Regions from separate parts of the Nonomuraea purpurea genome, predicted to be linked through region 1. Evidence: riboswitches for the same ligand, from Rfam matches in the RefSeq annotation. Region 1 holds a riboswitch; the other holds the start of a gene.
The links. A riboswitch is a leader RNA that binds a small molecule or an ion and turns the genes downstream of it on or off. The one in region 1 is predicted to bind glycine.
Positions count from the first base shown of each region.

Region 1 (10,171 bases):
GTGCAGGGCCTGCAGGGAACTGCTCAGGGAGCATCCGGGCGTGCTGGCCCTGGCGCTGACCAAGCCGCCCAAGGGCGCCACGACCATCGCGATCAGGGAGCAGACCGAGCAGCTCGCCGACGGGGGCCTGGACGACGCGGCCGAGGCCGTGCGGACGATGCGGGCGTTCGTGTTCGGCAGCGTGGCCGTCGAGGTGCAGCAGTCGGGCTGGGCGGACCCTGAAGTAGACGAATGGGTCAGGCGGGACGAAAGAGCAGATATGGACTTCGAGCGCGGGCTCGAAGCTCTCCTCAAGGGATTGCAAACGTGATGCGCGTGTCACGCTTGGACCGTTATCCTGCTTAAGGCACGCTGTGTCGAAGGTCACACGACTCAGGGATCATCCCGTAACAGTCCAAACGGACTATGTCGGAAACTGTGACATACATCGCACACTTGCCTTAACAACAAACCCGAGCCACGCTCCCGGACCCTCCAAAGCGGGAGCATCCCACGAGATATCGGAGGCACGCCGATGTGCCCGCACGACCCGGCTTGTCCGGATGCCGAGGCGCCTGACCGCGAGGCGGCACGCACCCTCGCCTGTCACCCCGAGCAGGGGTGGAGCCTGCTCTGCAACGGCGTCGTCCTGTTCGAGGACACCGGGGAGCTGCTTCCCAGCGGCACCGCCATCGCCCCGCACCGGCCGGTGGTCGGGGCAGCCTGAACTAGGCGTAGTGGACGACCCACTCCGCCACGACCTCGCCCACCCGGGCGGGGTCCTTCTTCAGGTCGTGCCCCTCTCCCGGCAGCACCACCAGGCGTGCGGCGTCCGCGGCGTCGGGCACGCCGAACGGGTCGCGATCACCGTTCACCACCAGCACATCCACGCCCGCGCCGCGTAGCTCCTCGGCCCTGGAACGTTCCGGCCGCCCCGGCGGGTGCAGGGGGAAGGCCAGCGCCACCACCGCCGCCGCGCCGACCGCCCGGGCCGTACGGCAGGCCACCCTGGCCCCGTTGCTCCGCCCGCCCTGCACAAGCGGCAGCCCGGGATAGCGGGCGCGCAGCTCGCCCAGCACGATCTCCCACGCCTCGTCCTGCTTGGGCGCCGAGCCCGGCGCCCGCGCCCCCGCCACTCTGAACGCCTGCGTCACCCTGGCCACCACCGCCCCGGCCGCCAGCGCGGCCTCGCGGACCGCCAGCAGATCGGGCGCCTCCACTCCCCCGGCGGACCCGTGGGTGAGCACGAGCAGCAGCCGGGGATCGTCGGCCTCGTCGATGTCGACCAGCGCCGGGCCGCGCGGGGTGATGACCTTCATGGCAAGCCACCGTACCTGGGGAGGATCGCATCTTAGCCCTCAGGGCGGATGACGAGGCGGGCAACGGGATGGATGATTTCCCTATGCCAGACAAGCGCCCTATCCGAGATGACCTGCAGGCCACGCTCGACGCCCGCCGTGATCTCGGTCCTGAATACGAAACCGAGCTCGTCGAGTCGTTCGTGGAGCGCCTCGACGAGACGATCGCGGCACGAGTCCGGGCCGAGTTGCACCATCGCGGCGCCACACCGCAGAAGAAGGGCTCGCCGATGATCGCGATCACCTTGGGGTCGCTGGGAATCGGCGTCCCGCTGACGGCCATCGCGGCGGGCACCGCGGGGCTGGTCGGGCTGATGATCGCCTGGCTGGCGATCGTGGTCATCAACGTGGCCGCCGCCGTGGCCGTCCATCGCGGCTGGGGCTGACAGCGCGCCCTCAGTCGTCTCGGTGGTAACGGAGCCTGACCTCCGCGGCCAGGCTCTCGTCGGCATGCTCCAGCCCGTACGTCCACACCCGCCGGGCGTCCTCGTCACGGCCGCGCAGCGGCAGCGTGCGGGCGAGCAGCTCGATCGCCAGGGCGCTCGTGCGCGAATCGGCCCCACCCTCCACCGTCTCGGCGAACTCCGCGCACGCCAGCTCCAGGTGCGCGATGCCGAGCTGCACGCGCAGGGCCGGCACCTCGTCCTGCGGGGCGTACTCCAGGGCGTCCAGGAGCACCTCGGCCGCCTCCGCCGGCTCTCCGTACTCCACCAGCAGCTCGGCGAGCCGCAGCGCCGCGTGGGCGGCGATCTGGTCGTCGCCCGCCTCCATGGCGGCGCGCAGCTCCTTGTCGGCCTCCCCCGGGTCCTGCGCCAGGCGGGCCAGCGCGAGGTGGGCCAGCGGCACGTACGCGGCCGTCCCGACCCCCAGCACGGCCTGCCAGGCGGCCCTGGCCTGCTCGGCGCGTCCTTCGCGCTCGAACCCCTGGGCCAGGTGGCAGGCCGCCTGTGCGGCGTATTCGGGGTGCCCGGTGGCCAGCGCGGCCCTGGCGGCGGCCCTGGCGCCCTCGGCGTCGCCGCGTTCCTCCAGGACGACGGCCAGCCCCACGGCGGCCTGGGCCCGGTCGGGGTCGTCGGGGTCGTTGGCGAGCTCGGTGAGGATGGCGGCGGCGCCGTCGAGATCGCCGTGTTCGGCGAGGCGGCGGGCGGTGTCGAGAGGCGGGGTCTCCAGCTCTGAGGACGTCAAGGGGAGCTCCTTGGGGCGGTGGTCGCACCGAAGCCTAACGACTTCGGGCGATCATGTCTGCTCACTTGACGCCGAAGGACTGGACCGGGCGTGGATCAGTCCTCGTAGGCCTCCAGCGGGGGGCACGAGCAGACCAGGTTGCGGTCGCCGTATGCCTGGTCGATGCGCCGCACCGGCACCCAGTACTTGCCCTCGCGCAGCGACGGCAGCGGGTAGGCGGCCTCGGTGCGGGTGTAGGGGTGGCTCCACTCGTCGGCGCTGACCGACTCGGCCGTGTGCGGCGCGTTGCGCAGCGGGTTGTCGGTGCGGTCGTAGGCGCCGGAGGCCACCTTGGCGATCTCGCCCCTGATGGCGATCATGGCGTCGACGAACCGGTCCAGCTCGCCGAGGTCCTCGCTCTCGGTCGGCTCGATCATGAGCGTCCCTGCCACGGGGAACGACATCGTGGGCGCGTGGAAGCCGTAGTCGATGAGCCGCTTGGCCACGTCGTCCACGGTGACGCCGGTCTCCTTGGTGATCTGGCGCAGGTCCACGATGCACTCGTGGGCCACCAGCCCGCCGCGCCCGGTGTACAGGACGGGGAAGTGCGGGGCCAGCCGCTTGGCCAGGTAGTTGGCCGACAGGATGGCCTGCTCGGTGGCGGCCGTCAGCCCCTCGGAGCCCATCATCCTGATGTAGGCCCACGAGATCGGCAGGATCCCGGCCGAGCCGTACGGGGCCGCCGAGACGGCTCCCACCGGCGTGCCGTCGTGCAGCGCGTGGCCCGGCAGGTAGGGCGCCAGGTGGCCGCGCACCGCCACCGGGCCGACGCCGGGGCCGCCGCCGCCGTGCGGGATGCAGAAGGTCTTGTGCAGGTTGAGGTGGGACACATCGGCCCCGAACTCGCCCGGCTTGGCCAGCCCGACCAGGGCGTTGAGGTTGGCCCCGTCGACGTACACCTGGCCGCCGGCCTCGTGCACCTTGGCGCACACCTCGGTGATCGTCTCCTCGTACACGCCGTGCGTGGACGGGTACGTCACCATGATCGCGGCCAGCCGGTCGCGGTGCTTGTCGATCTTGGCGTCGAGATCGGCCAGGTCGACGTTGCCTTCGGCGTCGCAGGCCACGACCACGACGCGCATGCCGGCCATGACGGCGCTGGCGGCGTTGGTGCCGTGGGCCGAGGACGGGATGAGGCACACCTCGCGTCCGTCGTCGCCGCGCGCCTGGTGGTAGGCGCGGATGGCCAGCAGCCCGGCGAACTCGCCCTGCGAGCCGGCGTTCGGCTGGACGGAGACGGCGTCGTAGCCGGTCACCTCGGCCAGCCAGCCCTCCAGCGTGCCGATCAGCTCCAGGTAGCCCTCGGCCTGGTCGGCGGGCGCGTAGGGGTGGATCGCGGCGAACTCGGGCCAGGTGATCGGCTCCATCTCCGTGGTCGCGTTCAGCTTCATCGTGCAGGAGCCGAGCGGGATCATGGAGCGGTCGAGGGCGATGTCCTTGTCCTGCAGTCTGCGCAGGTAGCGCAGCATCGCGGTCTCGGAGCGGTGGCTGTGGAAGACCGGGTGGGTCAGGTAGTCGCTCTCGCGCGCCAGGGCGGCCGGCAGCGCGTCGGCGTCGAGGTCCACCTCGGAGCGGTCGAGGCCGAAGGCCGCCCACACCTTGGCGACCTCGGCGGCACCGGTCTTCTCATCGCAGGAGATCGAGACGTGGTCGTCGTCGACCTGCCAGAGGTTGACGCCCCGCTCGGCGGCGGCGGCCAGCACGGCGGCGGCCCTGCCGGGCACGCGGACCAGGACGGTGTCGAAGAACTCCGCGTGCACGACCTCCAGGCCCGCCTCGCGCAGCCCTGCGGCCAGGGCCACGGCGTGGCGGTGGACCCGGGCGGCGATGCCGCGCAGGCCCTCGGGGCCGTGGTAGACGGCGTACATGCTCGCGATGACGGCCAGCAGGACCTGCGCGGTGCAGATGTTGCTGGTGGCCTTCTCGCGGCGGATGTGCTGCTCGCGGGTCTGCAGGGCCAGGCGGTAGGCGGGGTCGCCGTCGGCGTCCACCGACACGCCCACCAGGCGGCCGGGGAGCTGGCGCTGCAGGCCCTCGCGTACGGACATGTAGGCGGCGTGCGGCCCGCCGAAGCCGAACGGCACGCCGAAGCGCTGGGAGGACCCGATCGCGATGTCTGCGCCGAGCTCGCCGGGGGCGGCCACGAGCGTCAGGGCCAGCAGGTCGGCGGCGGCCACGACGAGCGCGCCCGCCTCGTGCGCGGCGGCGGCCACGGCGCGGAAGTCGCGCAGCCGCCCGGAGGCGCCGGGGTACTGGACGAGCACGCCGAAGCACTCGGGCAGGGCGCCGTCGAGGTCGTGCTCGACGAGCGTGATGCCGAGCGGCTCGGCCCTGGTGGCCAGCACGGCCTTGGTCTGCGGGAGCGCGTCGGCGTCCACCACGAAGACGTCGCTCTTGGACTTGCCCGCGCGCCGGGCCAGCGTCATCGCCTCGGCGGCGGCGGTGCCCTCGTCGAGCAGGGACGCGCCGGCGACGGGCAGCCCGGTCAGGTCGGAGACGACCGTCTGGAAGTTCAGCAGCGCCTCCAGGCGGCCCTGCGAGATCTCCGGCTGGTACGGGGTGTAGGCGGTGTACCAGCCCGGGTTCTCCAGCAGGCTGCGGCGGATGACCGCGGGTGTGACGGTGTCGTGGTAGCCGAGCCCGATCATGGAGGTGAGCACCCGGTTGCGCCCGGCGATGGCGCGCAGCTCGGCGATGGTCTCGGTCTCGCCGATCGCGGCGGGCAGTTTGAGCCGGTCCTTGGCCCTGATGGCCTCGGGAACGGCCACGGCCACCAGATCGGCGACCGACTCGAAGCCGACGGCCTCGAGCATGCGCTGCTGCTCGGACTCCGACGGGCCGATGTGCCGTGCGGAGAACGGCGGAGCGAACGGATCGATCATGGAGACTGCCTCCCGAGGCTTTGGAGACCGGCGCCAGGGCGCGGGCGAGTGCCGGATCTCCCCCTCTGTCAGCGCGGACACCGCCGCGACCTGAGAGCTTCACCCCGGGAAGGGGCTTGCACCGTCGGTGAGGCACGCCTGGCGGGCGCGCCTGCTTTCCAGAGTCGCCTCGCCCGAGCGGTACTGGGTGCCTGAGAGATTCCGGGGAGGGTTGCTCCTTCGGCGCCCCAGGGCCCGAGGGCCTTGGGGACTCTCCCGCACGGGGTCGTCAGCCTTGCTGTCCCAGATTACTACGGTACGTCCCGTCCATTGGTCCACGGGAGGTTGCGGAATCCGCACTCACGGTGGCCCGCGCGGTGCGATCCACCGTGAAGGGCGGGGAAGCTACCCTATGCGCCGCGCCCGGCGGCGCTGGGCCAGCTCGTCAGCGGGGTGATCGGCCGGGACGGTGTCCTCGACCGCCGCGCGTTCCCCCGGCAGCTCCGCGAGGGAGCCCTCGACCTCCCGCCAGACCCGGCCCAGCGCGATGCCGAACACGCCCTGGCCGCCCTGGAGCAGGTCGATCACCTCGTCGGCCGAGGTGCACTCGTAGACGCTGACGCCGTCGCTCATCAGCGTGATCTGGGCGAGGTCGGCGACCCCGCGGTCACGCAGATGCTGCACGGCCGTACGGATCTGCTGCAACGACACCCCGGTGTCGAGGAGCCGCTTGACGACCTTGAGTACCAGGATGTCGCGGAAGCTGTAGAGCCGCTGGGAGCCCGAGCCGTGCGCGGCTCTTATCGTGGGCTCCACCAGGGCTGTGCGCGCCCAGTAGTCGAGCTGCCTGTAGGTGATGCCGGCGGCCGCGCAGGCCGTCGGCCCACGGTATCCGATGTCGTCCGGCAACGCCGCCGGCTGCTCGTCGAAGAGCAGACCCTGCTCCCCGGCACGCTGCCGTGCGCTCTCGCGCCGCACCGGATCTTCCTGGCCGGCCGTCTTTCCCTCGCCGCTGCTGACCGCCACGCGGACCTCCGGCTTTCTCTCATCCCGTGGCCTGATCTGGGGGTTCGTAAAGGGCGGCCACGAGTTTCACTTGCACCGTAGGACCGTGACCATGCTCAGTCAACGATCCGGCTCGGCGCGTCGTGAAGCGTAAATGCACTGAAATACCTACCCCGCCCTGCCGAAGTCTTCGGGAGTGATCGTGTCAAGGAACTCCCTGAACTTCTCCACCTCGTCCTCTTGGTCGTCGGGGATGACCACGCCGGCCTCCTGGACGACCTCCTCGCTGGCGAAGATGCGCGCTCCGGTGCGCAGGGCGAGCGCGATCGAGTCCGACGGGCGCGCGCTCACCTCCACGCCGTTGGAGAACACCAGGTCTGCGAAGAAGATGCCGTCGCGCAGGGCGACGATGTTGACCGCCCGCAGGCCGACGCCCAGGGCGCTCAGCACGTCTCGGAAGAGGTCGTGGGTGAGCGGCCGCGGCGGCGGCTCCTCCGCCTGGGCCAGGGCGATGGCCGTCGCTTCCGTCATGCCAATCCATATAGGAAGGAACCGCTCCCCGTGTGCCTCCTTGAGCAAGACGATCGGCTGATTTGTGGGCATTTCTACTCGAACGCCCACGACCTCCATCTGCAACACGGGCTGCTCCGTATTCTGACCGGTGACCCGGTACAGCTATTGGCTCGTCGCTTCTGCTGTCTGCTTCTGCAATTCAACGTAACACCAGCCGGGCCTGGAATGTGCCCTCGGCTCCCAGGTCGGTACGCTCTCAACGCCCCAGGACCGAACGGACCCCCGTGCGCACAAGGGATGCGTGCAGGTCGAGCAGGAGCGTGGAAAGCTCCCTGGCGGCCTCGTCGGCCTCCCCGATGGCTCCGGGGGCGCGACGCTTCAGTATGGGGGCCACGCTCTGCTCCACCAGGCCGCACTCGCGCTCGGCGGCGGCCTTGACCGCCCGCAGATGCCTGGCGCGCAGGCCGAAGCGGGCCAGGGCCCCCACGGTGCGCGCCACCTTGAGCGCCTCCTCGTCGTAGCGCCTGGCCACCGCGGCCAGCAGCCCGTAGTCCTCGAGCTCGTCGAGGGTCTCCTCGTCGATCTCCGCGGCCTCGATCAGCTCGGCGCGGCTGAGCTTGATCTCCTGCTTGTCCTGCACCGGACGGGGACGGCCGAAGCTCTCGGCCATCTTGTCCTTGATCACCCGCAGCGGCAGGTAGTGGTCGCGCTGCTCGGTGAGGATGAAGCGCAGCTGCTCCACGTGCAGGTGGGTGAACTTGCGGTAGCCGGAGGGGCTGCGCTCGGGCTCGATCAGCCCCTCCCCCTCCAAGAAGCGGATCTTGGAGATCGTCACATCGGGGAACTCGCCCTGCAGCAGGGCGAGCACCTCCCCGATGCTCATGTGCGAGCGTGCCGCCTGAGAGTTCATGCGGCCTCCTTCGTCAACCGCATGAACGCGCACGTGGCCGTGCCGACGCCTCGCCCGCTCCGCTCGCTCATACGCCGGAGTGGGCTCGCATCAGGAAGACCAGGCGGAACTTGCCGATCTGCACCTCGTCGCCGGAGTGCAGGGGAACCTCTTCGATGCGCTCCCTGTTGACGTAGGTGCCGTTGAGGCTGCCCACGTCACGCACGGAGAACTGGCCGCCGCGCAGGCGGTAGAACTCGACGTGGCGGCGGGAGACCGTGATGTCGTCGAGGAAGATGTCGCTCTCGGGATGGCGCCCGGTGGTGGTGAGCTCCTTGTCGAGCCGGAAACGGCTGCCCTGGTTGGGGCCCCTGGTCACGGTCAGCAACGCCGTGCCCGGCGGCAACTGCTCGACCAGCGCCCGTTCGGCCAGGAGCGTGTCGCCTGCCTCAGCCTCATACGCCTCGATTCCCGCTATGGAGATGGTCGAGGTGGTGTCCCCGGCGACCTCGGGTCTGGTCAACGGTGACCCACAGCGGGAACAGAAACGGGCATCCTCGGGGTTGGCGTGCCCGCACTGCGTGCAGTAGACGCTCGGCATCGATCGGCTCGGCCTCCTACCGCGAAGACGCGGCGACGGTGCTCTGGGGCGCGCCTCGCTTCGCTTTTTCAAGTTTGCGAATGCCGCAACTTACGCTGATCAGCGGCAAAGGTCAAGGCGGGGCGCTGCACTTTGGTTCGGACGCAGACAAAGTTACCGTCGCTTCCGCCCCGGGGTCCATGCCGCCGCGCGTTTCTACATTACGATCTTGCGGCGCTGACCGCGCACATCATCGGCAAACCCCTTTCTCCTCACTCCGTGTGGTCACGTGGCCGCCTGCTCCACGATACGGGCCCAGCGTTCCAGTAACGCCTGGGCTCTGTCCATGTCTCCCGCCTCCGCCCACAGATTCGTGACGGGCTCGGCGGCGGCGGGCAGGACCAGCACCCAGCGCCCGTCGTCGTGCGCCACGCGCACGCCGTCGGTGGTGTCGATGCGGCGACCGCCGGGCTCGGCCTCGGCCGCCTCGATGACCGAGCGCATGACGGCGCCCTTGGCCGCCCACGGCGTGGGCACCGTGCGCTTGAGCATCTTCACCTCGGGGATCCTGGCGTCGATCTGGCTGAGCGACAGGCGGGTGCGGGCGACCAGGCCGAGCATGCGCATGAACGCCGCCAGCCCGTCGATCGCCGGGCTGAACTCCGGCACGACGAACCCGCCGCGCCCGTCCGCCGCGAAGATCATATCTGGCCCCGCGGCCGCCGAGGTCAGGGCGTCGAGGGCGGTCGAGGTCCACTGCACCTGGACGCCGTGGAAACGGCAGACCTGCTCGGCGACCCGGGTGGTGGTGACCGGCAGCGCCACCTGGCCGCCCCTGCGCTCGGCGGCGACCAGGTCGAGCACGACGAGCAGGGCGCGTTCGTCGTCGATGAGCTGGCCCTTCTCGTCCACCAGGGCGATGCGCTCGCCGAGCGGGTCGAACCTGACCCCGAAGGCCGCCCGCGCGGAGCTGACCAGCTCCGACAGGCGCTGCAGGTCGCGGCGGCGCTCGGCCAGCGTCTCGGTGGGCGAGACGTCGTCGAGGCGGGCGTTGACGGTGAGCACCTCGACGCCGACGCGGCCGAGCAGGCTGGGCAGCACCAGCGAGGAGGTGCCGCCCGCGCAGTCCACGACGACCTTCATGTCCCTGACGTCGTCCACGTCCACGTGGCGCAGCAGCTCGTGGGTGTAGTCCTCCACAGCCCTGGCCGGGTAGTTCAGCTCGGCGATCTCGCCGGGAAAGGCCCGGCGGAACTCCTGGCGGGAGAAGACCCGCTCCAGCTTGCGCTGGGCGGCCGGGGGCAGGTCGGCGCCCCGGTCGTCCATGATGACGATGTCGACGCTCTGCGGGTCGCCCGGCGTGGTGCGCAGCACGATGCCGCCCGCGGCCTGCTCGCGGGCGGTGTGGAAGCGGGTGACGGGCAGCGGGGCGGCCTTCAGGTCCAGGACGTTGATCGCGCCGGCGGTGAGCGCGCCGATGACGGCCCGCTTGAGCGACCTGGCGGCCAGGGAGCAGTCGCGGGAGGTGATGACGTACTCGCCCTTCTTCAAGGTGGTGGCGTAGGCGCTGGCCAGTCGGACGCACAACTCGGCGGTGATCTCGACGTTGACCAGGCCGCTGACGCCTCTGGGGCCGAACAGGTTGCGCTGGCCGCGCGACTCCCAGATGACGCTGGTGTTGACGACCGCGCCGGCCTCGATGGTCTTGAACGGGTAGACCTTGACGTCGCTGGAGACGTACGCCTCGGACTCGATGACGCAT
Region 1 covers NZ_JBHSBI010000003.1:237,708-247,878, forward strand. The annotation lists gene ACFOY2_RS07580 (TetR/AcrR family transcriptional regulator C-terminal domain-containing protein) at 1-310, shown strand, start outside; gene ACFOY2_RS07585 (DUF5999 family protein) at 515-706, shown strand; gene ACFOY2_RS07590 (alpha/beta hydrolase family protein) at 708-1,298, opposite strand; gene ACFOY2_RS07595 (hypothetical protein) at 1,382-1,723, shown strand; gene ACFOY2_RS07600 (tetratricopeptide repeat protein) at 1,734-2,522, opposite strand; gene gcvP (aminomethyl-transferring glycine dehydrogenase) at 2,618-5,443, opposite strand; glycine riboswitch at 5,499-5,611, opposite strand; glycine riboswitch at 5,612-5,711, opposite strand; gene ACFOY2_RS07610 (MerR family transcriptional regulator) at 5,828-6,448, opposite strand; gene ACFOY2_RS07615 (bifunctional nuclease family protein) at 6,596-7,066, opposite strand; gene ftsR (transcriptional regulator FtsR) at 7,197-7,850, opposite strand; gene ACFOY2_RS07625 (FHA domain-containing protein) at 7,918-8,430, opposite strand; gene ACFOY2_RS07630 (sugar phosphate nucleotidyltransferase) at 8,695-10,171, opposite strand, start outside.

Region 2 (10,171 bases), on a different contig from region 1:
CCGAACGCGCCCCCGACCCTTCGGCCACCGAGCCGGAGTTGTGGCAGCACCTCCTCGACCGCGTCGTCCCCGCCCTCATGGCCGGCCGGCGCGTGCGCTGGACGCCGGAGGCCGCGACGAGGTGGCTCGGCACGCTCGCCTCCCACCAGGACGTGAGCCGGTGGCGCGTGGCCGCGCGGCTCGCCACACCCGCCGAGCGCCGCCTGCTGTCACCGGCCGCCGGGCTGCTCCGTGTTCTCGTCCTGAGCCGTCTGGCCGCCGCGGGCCGTCTTCCGCTCCGCCTGCTGCCGTTCCTGGAGGACATGCACCGCCTGGGCGTGCTGCGCGCCATCGGCCCGCTCTACCAGTTCCGTCACGAACGGCTGCGCGCGCATCTGCGCAGCTCAGGCCAGGAACGCCCGTAGGAGCGCCGCCGTCCCCTCCAGGTGCTCGGTCACCGCCCGGCGGGCCGCGTCGGGGTCGCCGCGGAGTATGGCGTCCACGATGGCCCTGTGCTGCACGGCGGCGTGGTCGAGGTTGACCTGGAGCATCGGGATCGCGTTCAGCAGGTCGCTGATGCGCGAGCGGGCGTCGGCGCACGTCGTGGCCAGCAGGGTCGAGCCGGTCAGCTCGGCGATCGACAGGTGGAAGGCGGTGTCGAGGCGACGGTAGTCCTCCTGGCCGGCCGCGTTCAGCTCCGAGAGCCTGCGGACGAGCACGGCCCGTTTCTCCTCCGTCAGGCCCGAGGCGGCCAGCACCTGGGCGGCCCCGCACTCCACCGCCAGCCGGAAGGTCAGGGCGTCCGACAGCTCGTCCATGCCCATCGCCGCGACGGCCTCGCGCAGGTCGCCCGGATCCGGCTTCGGGGGGACGTAGGTGACGAAGGCCCCGCCGTAGCGGCCCCGCCGTACGTCCAGGTAGCCCGCCTCCGACAGGGCGCGGATGGCCTCGCGCAGAGTCACCCGGCTGATGCCGAGCCGGACGGCCAGCTCGCGCTCGGCCGGGAGCTTGTCGCCGGGCGCGACGACGCCCAGCTTGATGGCCTGGAGCAGCCGTTCCACGGTCTCCTCGAAGGCGTTGCCCGCCCGGACCGGGCGCAACACCGTCATTAAACGCGCCGACTCGTCCAACGTGTCCTCAGGTCTTGACAAGCGATCCCGCTATACACCTCAATGGTCTAAGACTAGCCCAATCAACTGGAATGCGTCAGGCCAGATGGGAGCGCCATAGTGAGCGAAGGGTCCCTGTCCGTCAGTGAGCTGCGCGCCGACGTGGCGGCCGGGCGGATCGACACCGTTCTGCTCGCCGTGGCCGACATGCAGGGCCGGTTGCAGGGCAAACGGCTGTCCGCGCGCTACTTTCTGGACGAGGTCCTGCACCACGGCTCCGAGGGCTGCAACTACCTGCTCGCGGTCGACGTGGACATGAACACCGTCGCCGGGTACGAGATGTCGTCCTGGGAACGCGGCTACGGCGACTTCGTGATGAAGCCGGACCTGGCGACGCTACGCAGGGTGCCGTGGCAGGAGGGCACCGCGATGCTGATGGCGGACCTGGCCTGGGAGAGCGGCGGCGACGTGACCGCCTCACCCCGCCAGATCCTGCGCAGGCAGCTCGCCCGCCTTGCCGAGCGCGGCCTGGCCGCCTACGTCGGCACCGAGCTGGAGTTCATCGTCTACGAGGACGCCTACGAGGACGCCTGGAAGCGCGCCTACCGCGACCTGACCCCGGCCAACCTCTACAACGTCGACTACTCCCTGCTCGGCACGGCCCGCATCGAGCCGCTGCTGCGGCGCATCAGGCGCGAGATGGAGGGCGCCGGGCTGTACGTCGAGTCGGCCAAGGGCGAGTGCAACCTGGGCCAGCACGAGATCACCTTCCGCTACGACGAGGCGCTTCGGACCTGCGACAACCACTCCATCTACAAGAACGGCGCCAAGGAGATCGCCGCCCAGGAGGGCAAGTCGATCACCTTCATGGCCAAGCCGAACCAGCGCGAGGGCAACTCCTGCCACATCCACATCTCGCTGCGCGGCGCCGAGGGCGACCCGGTCATGGCGGGCGAGGGGCCTTATGGGCTCTCGCCGCTCGGGGCCCGCTTCATCGCCGGGCAGGTCGCCCGCATGCGCGAGCTCACCCTCCTGTACGCCCCCAACATCAACTCCTACAAGCGCTACGTGCCGGGCAGCTTCGCCCCCACGGCCGTCAAATGGGGCGTCGACAACCGCACCTGCTCGCTCAGGCTCGTCGGCCACGGCCTGTCTCTGCGGATCGAGAACCGGGTGCCGGGCGGCGACGTCAACCCGTACCTGGCGGTCTCCGCGCTGATCGCGGCCGGGCTGCACGGGATCGACGACGAGCTGCCGCTGGAGAGCGCGTTCGAGGGCAACGCCTACACCTCGGACGCCGAGACCGTACCGCACACCCTGCGCGACGCGCTGGCCCTGTTCGAGGGGTCGAAGCTGGCGCGTGAGGCGTTCGGCGAGGACGTGGTCGGGCACTACGCCAACAACGCGAGGGTGGAGCTGGCCGCGTTCGACGCGGCGGTGACGGATTGGGAGATGTTCCGTGGGTTCGAGCGGATGTGAGCATGAAGATCATTAATCCGGTGACGGAGGACGTCGTCGCGGACGTCGAGCTCGCCGACGCGGCCGAGGTCGACCGGGCCGTGGAGCGTGCCAGGAAGGCGTACGCGAGCTGGCGCGAGGTGTCACCCGGCGACCGGGCGCGGCTGCTGCGGCGCTTCGCCGACCTGGTGGACGCGCACGTCGAGGAGCTGGCGCGGCTGGAGCTGACCAACGCCGGGCACCCGATCGGGAACGCCCGCTGGGAGGCCGGCAACGTCCGCGACGTGCTGCACTTCTACGCGGGCGCCCCCGAGCGCAACCACGGCAGGCAGATCCCGGTGGCCGGCGGCGTGGACGTCACCTTCCAGGAACCCCTGGGCGTCGTGGGCGTCATCGTGCCGTGGAACTTCCCCATGCCGACCATGTCCTGGGGCATGGCGCCCGCGCTGGCGGCCGGCAACGCGGTGATCGTCAAACCCGCCGAATGGACGCCGCTGACCGCGCTGAGGCTGGCCGAGCTGGCCTTGGCGGCGGGCCTCCCCGAGGGGGTGCTCCAGGTGCTGCCTGGGGCAGGAGAGGTCGCGGGGGCGCGGCTGGTCGAGCATCCCGGCGTGGCCAAGATCGTGTTCACGGGCTCGACCGAGGTGGGCAAGGAGATCGCGGCCAAGGCGGCCGCGCACGTCAAGCGGTTGACGCTTGAGCTGGGCGGCAAGTCCGCAAATATCGTCTTTGCGGACTCAGATCTCGAAAAAGCGGCAAAAACTGCCCCTTATGCCGTCTTCGATAACTCCGGCCAGGACTGCTGCGCCCGCTCCAGGATCCTCGTCCAGGCCGAGGTGTACGACGCGTTCATGGACCGGCTCGCCGAGGCCGTACGGAACGTCAAGGTCGGCGACCCCGCCGACGAGAGCACCGAGATGGGCCCGCTGATCAGCGCGGAACACCTCGACCGCGTGCGCGGCTTCGTCGAGGGCACCCCCTACCTGCAGGGATCGTGCCCACAAGGCAGGGGCTACTGGTTCCCGCCGACCGTGCTCACCCCCGAGGTCACCGACCGGGCCTTCACCGAGGAGATCTTCGGGCCCGTCGTGTCGGTGGTGCCGTTCAAGGACGAGGCGGACGCGGTCAGGATCGCCAACGACACCCCGTACGGGCTGAGCGGCTCCATCTGGACCCGCGACGTCGGACGGGCACTCCGCGTGGCCAGGGCCGTCGAGGCCGGCAACCTGTCGGTGAACTCACACGCCTCGGTCCGCTACTGGACCCCGTTCGGCGGATTCAAACAGTCCGGCCTCGGCAGAGAACTCGGCCCGGACGCCCTGGCGGCCTTCACCGAGACCAAGAACGTCTTTATTAACTGGGAGTGAATCCAACGCAGTGAGCGGAGTGAAGGGCTGAGGAACGAAGCCCTTCACGCAGCGAATGAGAAGGGTGAACGACCAAATGAGCAGGGAGTAGGGCAGTGGAGCGGTTGCAAGATCGGGTGGCCGTCATCACCGGTGCGGGCAGTGGCATCGGGCTGGCCACGGCGCGTCGGTTCGCCGACGAGGGCGCCAAGGTGGTCTGCGTGGACATCGACGAGGAAGCGGGCACCAAGGCCGCAAGCGAGGTCGGCGGCCTGTACGTCAAGGCCGACGTGACCAGCGAGGCCGACGTCGAGCGGATGTACCGCACGGCCTGCGACACCTACGGCGGCGTGGACATCGCCTTCAACAACGCCGGCATCTCACCTCCCGACGACGACTCGATCCTGGAGACCGGCATCGACGCCTGGCGCCGCGTCCAGGAGGTCAACCTGACCAGCGTCTACCTGTGCTGCAAGCACGTCATCCCGTACATGCGGCGGCGCGGCAAGGGCTCGATCATCAACACCGCCTCGTTCGTGGCCGTCATGGGCTCGGCGACGTCGCAGATCTCCTACACCGCCTCCAAGGGCGGGGTGCTGGCGATGTCGCGAGAGTTGGGCGTGCAGTTCGCCAGGGAGGGCATCCGGGTCAACGCCCTGTGCCCGGGGCCGGTGAACACGCCGCTGCTGCAGGAGTTGTTCGCCAAGGACCCGGAGCGGGCGCAGCGGCGGCTGGTGCACATCCCGGTGGGCCGCTTCGCGGAGGCGTCGGAGATCGCGGCGGCGGTGGCGTTCCTGGCCAGCGACGACGCCTCGTTCATCACGGGCAGCGAGTTCCTGGTGGACGGCGGCATCTCCGGCGCCTACGTCACGCCGCTGTAGCGGGGTCTCGAACGTGCGACGTCCCATCATCGGCATCACCACCTACGTCGAGCCTGCCGCGTTCACGGTGTGGCGCGATCTGACGGTCGCGCTTCTGCCGCAGATGTACGTGGATCAGGTCGTCCGCGCCGGCGGGCAGCCCGTGCTGCTTCCGCCGGCCGGCGAGCCCGCGCAGGTCGTGGGCAGGTTGGACGGGCTCATCCTGGCCGGCGGCGGCGACATCGACCCGGCGCGGTACGGCGCGCGGCCGCACGAGCACACCGGCTACGTCAGGACGTTCCGCGACGACGCGGAGTTCGGCCTGATCAGCGCCGCCCTCGACGCCGGGCTGCCCTACCTGGGCGTCTGCCGCGGCCTCCAGGTGCTCAACGTGGCACTCGGCGGGAGCCTCCACCAGCATCTGCCGGACGTGGTCGGCCACACGCGGCACGCTCCCGAGCCCGGCCGCTTCGGTCACCTGCCGATCTCACCGGTCGCGGGCACCCACCTGGCCAAGGCGCTGGGCGAGAGCCCCCGGCAGGTCCCCCACTACCACCACCAGGCCGTGGACCGGCTCGCGCCGGGGCTCACGGTCACCGCCACCGCCGACGACGGCACGATCGAGGCCGTCGAACTGAACGCCAAACCCTTCGTCATGGCCGTGCAGTGGCACCCGGAGGCGGCCGACGACTGCGCCCTCTTCGAGGCCCTCGTGGCGGCCTGCTGACCCGCCGAACTCAGGCCAACGTGCGCGGGGCCTCGGGTAGCCGGTCAGTTCATCAGGGCCGGTTGCTCTTGCCGTCCAGCCACAGCGTGTCTGACTCGTCGCGATGGGAACCCGAGCTGCCGACGTGTTTGGCGTCGATCTTCGGCCCCTTCTTGATCACGTGCACCAACGCCATCGCGTGTCCACGTCCGAGGTCGTAGTCCTGCTTCAGCCAGTCGATGATCGCTCCGGCCTTCACGGACGGGTCATCGAAGCCGCGCTCCTTCGCCTTGGCGATGAACTCACGCGGTGTCAGCCCGGTCTTGTCCTCGATGTTGTCGAGGTATGCCTGGAACGACATGCGTTTCTCCATTCCGCGGGGGACCCCGCGAGCAGCAAGTTTGCCCTTTGCAAGCGTGCTTTGTCACCTCTCAGCTCGCCTCAAACAGCTCGAAGAGGCAGGACTGGCCACTCGTCGCGCGCTGCCCCATCCCGCGCGCGTAGTCGTCTACGAGCTCACCGATTACGGACGCGACCTCGAACCGGCGCTGGGGCGCGCGGACCCGCCGGCTCACCTCACTGGCCGGAGCACGCTGTCGAACACCACGACGCCCGCCCCGTGCTTGGCGTCGACGGCGCGGCGCAACTCGTCAGTGGCCAGCCATACCGACACCTCGAGCACGTTGCGGGTCACGCTGGACGACGCCGAGATCAGCCCGTCGCCCACCTCGCTCTCGACCTGCCGCTGGATGGCGTTGAGAGCGGCCTCGCTGCGCTGGGCGCCGCTCAGGCAGAGCGCGCCGCCCCACACCTCGCGGATCCACGCCTCCCTGCCCGACAGGTCGCCGGTGAACTTCAGATTGAGCACGTACTGCCGCGCGTCCATGTTCTTGGACGGGTCGGGCTCCGGGCCGAAATTGTCGATCCAGCCGCCCGCGAACTCAGCCGCCGTCATGGCCCGCTCCATTGCCTTGCCCAGCGTCTTCTCCGTCGCTCTGGCCGGATCGACGGCCCGCCAGCCGCCTTGCGGCTCCGGGCACGGGCTGGTGAAGTCCACCTCCCGAGCGGCGGGCGGCTTCCCGGGTGGGCCGGGCGGCTCGGTGAGCGTCAGCCGGGCGCCGTCCCAGGTGCCCACGACCCGGTACTCGCCCCATTTCACGCCGCCGCGCCACTCGTGCTTCACCTTGGTCCAATCCCAGCCGACCACGTCGGGGCCCTCGCACTGAGGCGGGAGCGAAGTCGCGACCACCGCGCAGAGCTGGGGTCCGTGCCCGCCGCCTTCGAGCACCGTGAGACTGGTCTCGTAACGCTGTGCGGCGGCGGTCTGCGGAGCGGTGCCGCAGGACACCAGGGAGAGGGCGGCGATCGCGCAGAAAGCCGCCGTACGGGGGATCATGCCCTTTCAACGTGAGCGCCGCCAAAGCGGTTCACGGGTCGCCAGAACGCGACAACAACCCCATGACGGCACTAGGCTGACGGACATCACCGGCGAAACCGTGCGGGAGAGTGCCCTGACAGCCGGTCAGGGCCCCTGAAGGAGCAAGCCCTCCCCGCGAACCTCTCAAGGCAAAGGACCGCGCGGCTGCCCGGCAAGTGATGGCTTGCCGGGAGGTGACCTCTGGAAAGCAGGCCTGCGGGGCCTCGCCGAAGGTGAAAGTCCGGTAAAACTCGGGCGAAGCTCTCAGGCATCCATGACAGAGGGGGAGGATGCTGGCATCCGATCCTGCCTTGAGGTGCGCAAATGTCCCGACCGACACCGCTACGAGACGTTCATGAGAGCCTCGGCGCCACACTGACCGACTTCGCGGGGTGGCTCATGCCGCTCCGGTACGGCAGCGAGTCCGCGGAGCACAGGGCCGTCCGCGAGGCGGCCGGGCTGTTCGACCTCTCGCACATGGGCGAGATCTTCCTGACCGGGCCGCAGGCGGGCCAGGCCCTCGACTACGCCCTGGTCGGACACCTGTCGGCGCTGGTGCCCGGCCGGGCCAGGTACACCATGATCGTCGATGAGCGCGGCGGAGTGCTCGACGACCTCATCGTGTACCGGCTCGGGGACGACGAGTTCATGGTCGTGGCAAACGCATCGAACTACGAAAAAGTCGGCGGTGAGCTGAAAAATCGCGCTAAGTCGTTCGACGTGGTGGTTGAGGATCGATCAGATCAGTACGCGCTGATCGCCGTCCAGGGACCTCACTCCCAGGAGATCCTCTCCTCGCTCACCGACGCCGACCTGGCCGGGCTCAAGTACTACGCGGGCCTGCCGGGGATCGTGGACGGGCGGCGGGCGCTCATCGCCCGCACCGGCTACACCGGCGAGGACGGGTTCGAGCTGTTCGTGGCGAACGACGACGCCGCGCCGCTCTGGCACGCGCTCACGGCGGCCGGGGAGCCGTACGGGCTCAAGCCCGCGGGCCTGTCCGCCCGCGACACGCTCAGGCTGGAGGCCGGCATGCCGCTGTACGGCAACGAGCTCAGCGCGGAGCTGACCCCATTCGACGCGGGACTGGGCAGAGTGGTGAAATTCGACAAGCCGGGCGACTTCGTCGGCAGGTCGGCACTCGAGGCGGTCAAGGACGACGCGCCGCGACGCCGCCTCGTCGGGCTGGTCGCCCGGGGCCGCCGGGTGCCGCGCCACGGTTACCCGGTCACCAAGGACGGCGCCGTCGTCGGCGAGGTCACCAGCGGTGCCCCCTCCCAGACCCTGGGCAAACCCATCGCGATGGCCTACGTGGACACCGGAGCCGAAACAGGCCTGGCTGTGGACATCAGGGGCAGGCATGAACCTATGGACCTGGTCGAGCTGCCCTTTTACAGGAGGAACAAGTGAGCAACATCCCTGACGACCTGAGCTACACCAAGGAGCACGAGTGGGTGGCCGGGCTCGACGACGGCATCACCGTGACCGTCGGCATCACGGCCTTCGCCGCCGAAGCCCTTGGTGACGTCGTCTTCGTGCAGCTCCCCGAGGTCGGAGCGAGCGTCGAGGGAGGCGACTCCATCGGAGAGGTGGAGTCGACCAAGTCCGTGAACGAGATCTACACACCTGTCGGCGGCGAGGTCGTCGAGGTGAACCAGTCCGTCGTGGACGACCCGAGCCTGGTCAACAGCGACCCGTACGGGGAGGGCTGGATGTTCCGGGTGCGCGTGGAGAGCGACGCGGATGACCTGCTGTCCGCCGAGGAGTACGCGGCCCTGACCTCCGGCGAATCCTGACACCCCCGCCGGGACTGGACCAGGGTTCCGGCGGATTTCATTGGACCGGAACTCCGGCGGATTGGACACAGCCGGAACTCCGGCGAATTCGAGACCGGCCGGGGCTCAGCCTTCTGGGTCTGGGCCCCGCCTCCTTCTCCTGAAAGGCGCACATCAATGGCGATCAGCGTCTTCGACCTGTTCAAGATCGGCATCGGCCCGTCGAGCTCCCACACGGGAGGCCCGATGGCGGCCGCGCACAAGTTCGCCCGCGGGCTGCACGACGACGGCCTGCTCGGGCAGGTCGCGCGCGTCGAGGCCATCCTGTACGGCTCACTCGGCCTGACCGGCAAGGGCCACGGCAGCGACAAGGCCGTCCTGCTCGGCCTGTCGGGCGAGAAGCCGGAGCTGGTCGACGTCGACTCCGTCGAAGACCGCCTGGCCGAGATGCGCGCCTCGGGCACGGTCAAGCTCTACGGAACCCACGAGATCCCGTTCGTCACCGGCGAGGACCTCGTCTTCGAACGCAAGATCTCCCTCCCCGAGCACCCGAACGGCATGCGCTTCACCGCGTTCTCCCCGTCGGGCGAGAAGCTCAGGGAGAAGGTGTACTTCTCGGTCGGCGGCGGTTTCGTCGTGGACGAGAAGGCCACCGGCGCCGACCGCATCAAGCCGGACGACACCGTGCTCCCCTACCCGTTCACCACGGGCGAGGAGCTGCTGAAGCACTGCTCGAACACGGGTTTGTCCATCTCGGCGCTCATGCTGGAGAACGAGAAGGCCTTCGGCCGCACCGAGGCCGAGATCCGCTCGGGCCTGCTGCGCCTGTGGCGGGTCATGTCGGAGTGCGTGCACCGCGGCATCTCCAAGGAGGGCGTCCTGCCCGGCGGCCTCAAGGTCAAGCGCCGCGCCAACCAGCTCCACCGCCGCCTGCAGGCGGAGTCGGCCGAGAAGGATCCGCTGCAGGTCATGGACTGGGTGGCGCTGTTCGCGCTGGCGGTCAACGAGGAGAACGCGGCCGGGGGCCGCATCGTCACCGCCCCGACCAACGGCGCCGCCGGCATCATCCCGGCCGTCCTGACCTACTACACCCGCTTCGTCCCCCGTGCGGACGACGAGGGCGTGGTCCGCTTCCTCCTCACGGCCGGCGCGATCGGCGTCCTGTTCAAGGAGAACGCCTCCATCTCCGGTGCCGAGGTCGGCTGCCAGGGCGAGGTCGGCTCGGCCTGCTCGATGGCCTCCGCGGCCCTCACGGAGGTCCTCGGGGGCACGCCGGAGCAGGTCGAGAACGCGGCCGAGATCGGCATCGAGCATAACCTGGGCCTGACCTGCGACCCGATCGGCGGTCTCGTCCAGATCCCGTGCATCGAACGCAACGCCGTCGCCTCCAACAAGGCGATCACCGCCGCCAGAATCGCCCTGCGCGGCGACGGCCGTCACTACGTGGCCCTGGACAAGGCCATCAAGACGATGCGGGACACCGGCAGAGACATGCTGGACAAGTACAAGGAAACCTCACGG
Region 2 covers NZ_JBHSBI010000045.1:14,311-24,481, forward strand. The annotation lists gene ACFOY2_RS50180 (NACHT domain-containing protein) at 1-404, shown strand, start outside; gene ACFOY2_RS50185 (FadR/GntR family transcriptional regulator) at 384-1,088, opposite strand; gene ACFOY2_RS50190 (glutamine synthetase family protein) at 1,209-2,567, shown strand; gene ACFOY2_RS50195 (aldehyde dehydrogenase family protein) at 2,570-3,913, shown strand; gene ACFOY2_RS50200 (3-oxoacyl-ACP reductase) at 4,009-4,773, shown strand; gene ACFOY2_RS50205 (gamma-glutamyl-gamma-aminobutyrate hydrolase family protein) at 4,787-5,479, shown strand; gene ACFOY2_RS50210 (DUF4287 domain-containing protein) at 5,532-5,819, opposite strand; partial or broken gene ACFOY2_RS50215 (winged helix-turn-helix transcriptional regulator) at 5,818-5,997, shown strand; gene ACFOY2_RS50220 (hypothetical protein) at 6,030-6,854, opposite strand; glycine riboswitch at 6,948-7,045, shown strand; glycine riboswitch at 7,067-7,166, shown strand; gene gcvT (glycine cleavage system aminomethyltransferase GcvT) at 7,200-8,285, shown strand; gene gcvH (glycine cleavage system protein GcvH) at 8,282-8,671, shown strand; gene ACFOY2_RS50235 (L-serine ammonia-lyase) at 8,828-10,171, shown strand, end outside.
Region 2: another riboswitch for glycine. It lies ahead of gcvT (glycine cleavage system aminomethyltransferase GcvT); the one in region 1 lies ahead of gcvP (aminomethyl-transferring glycine dehydrogenase).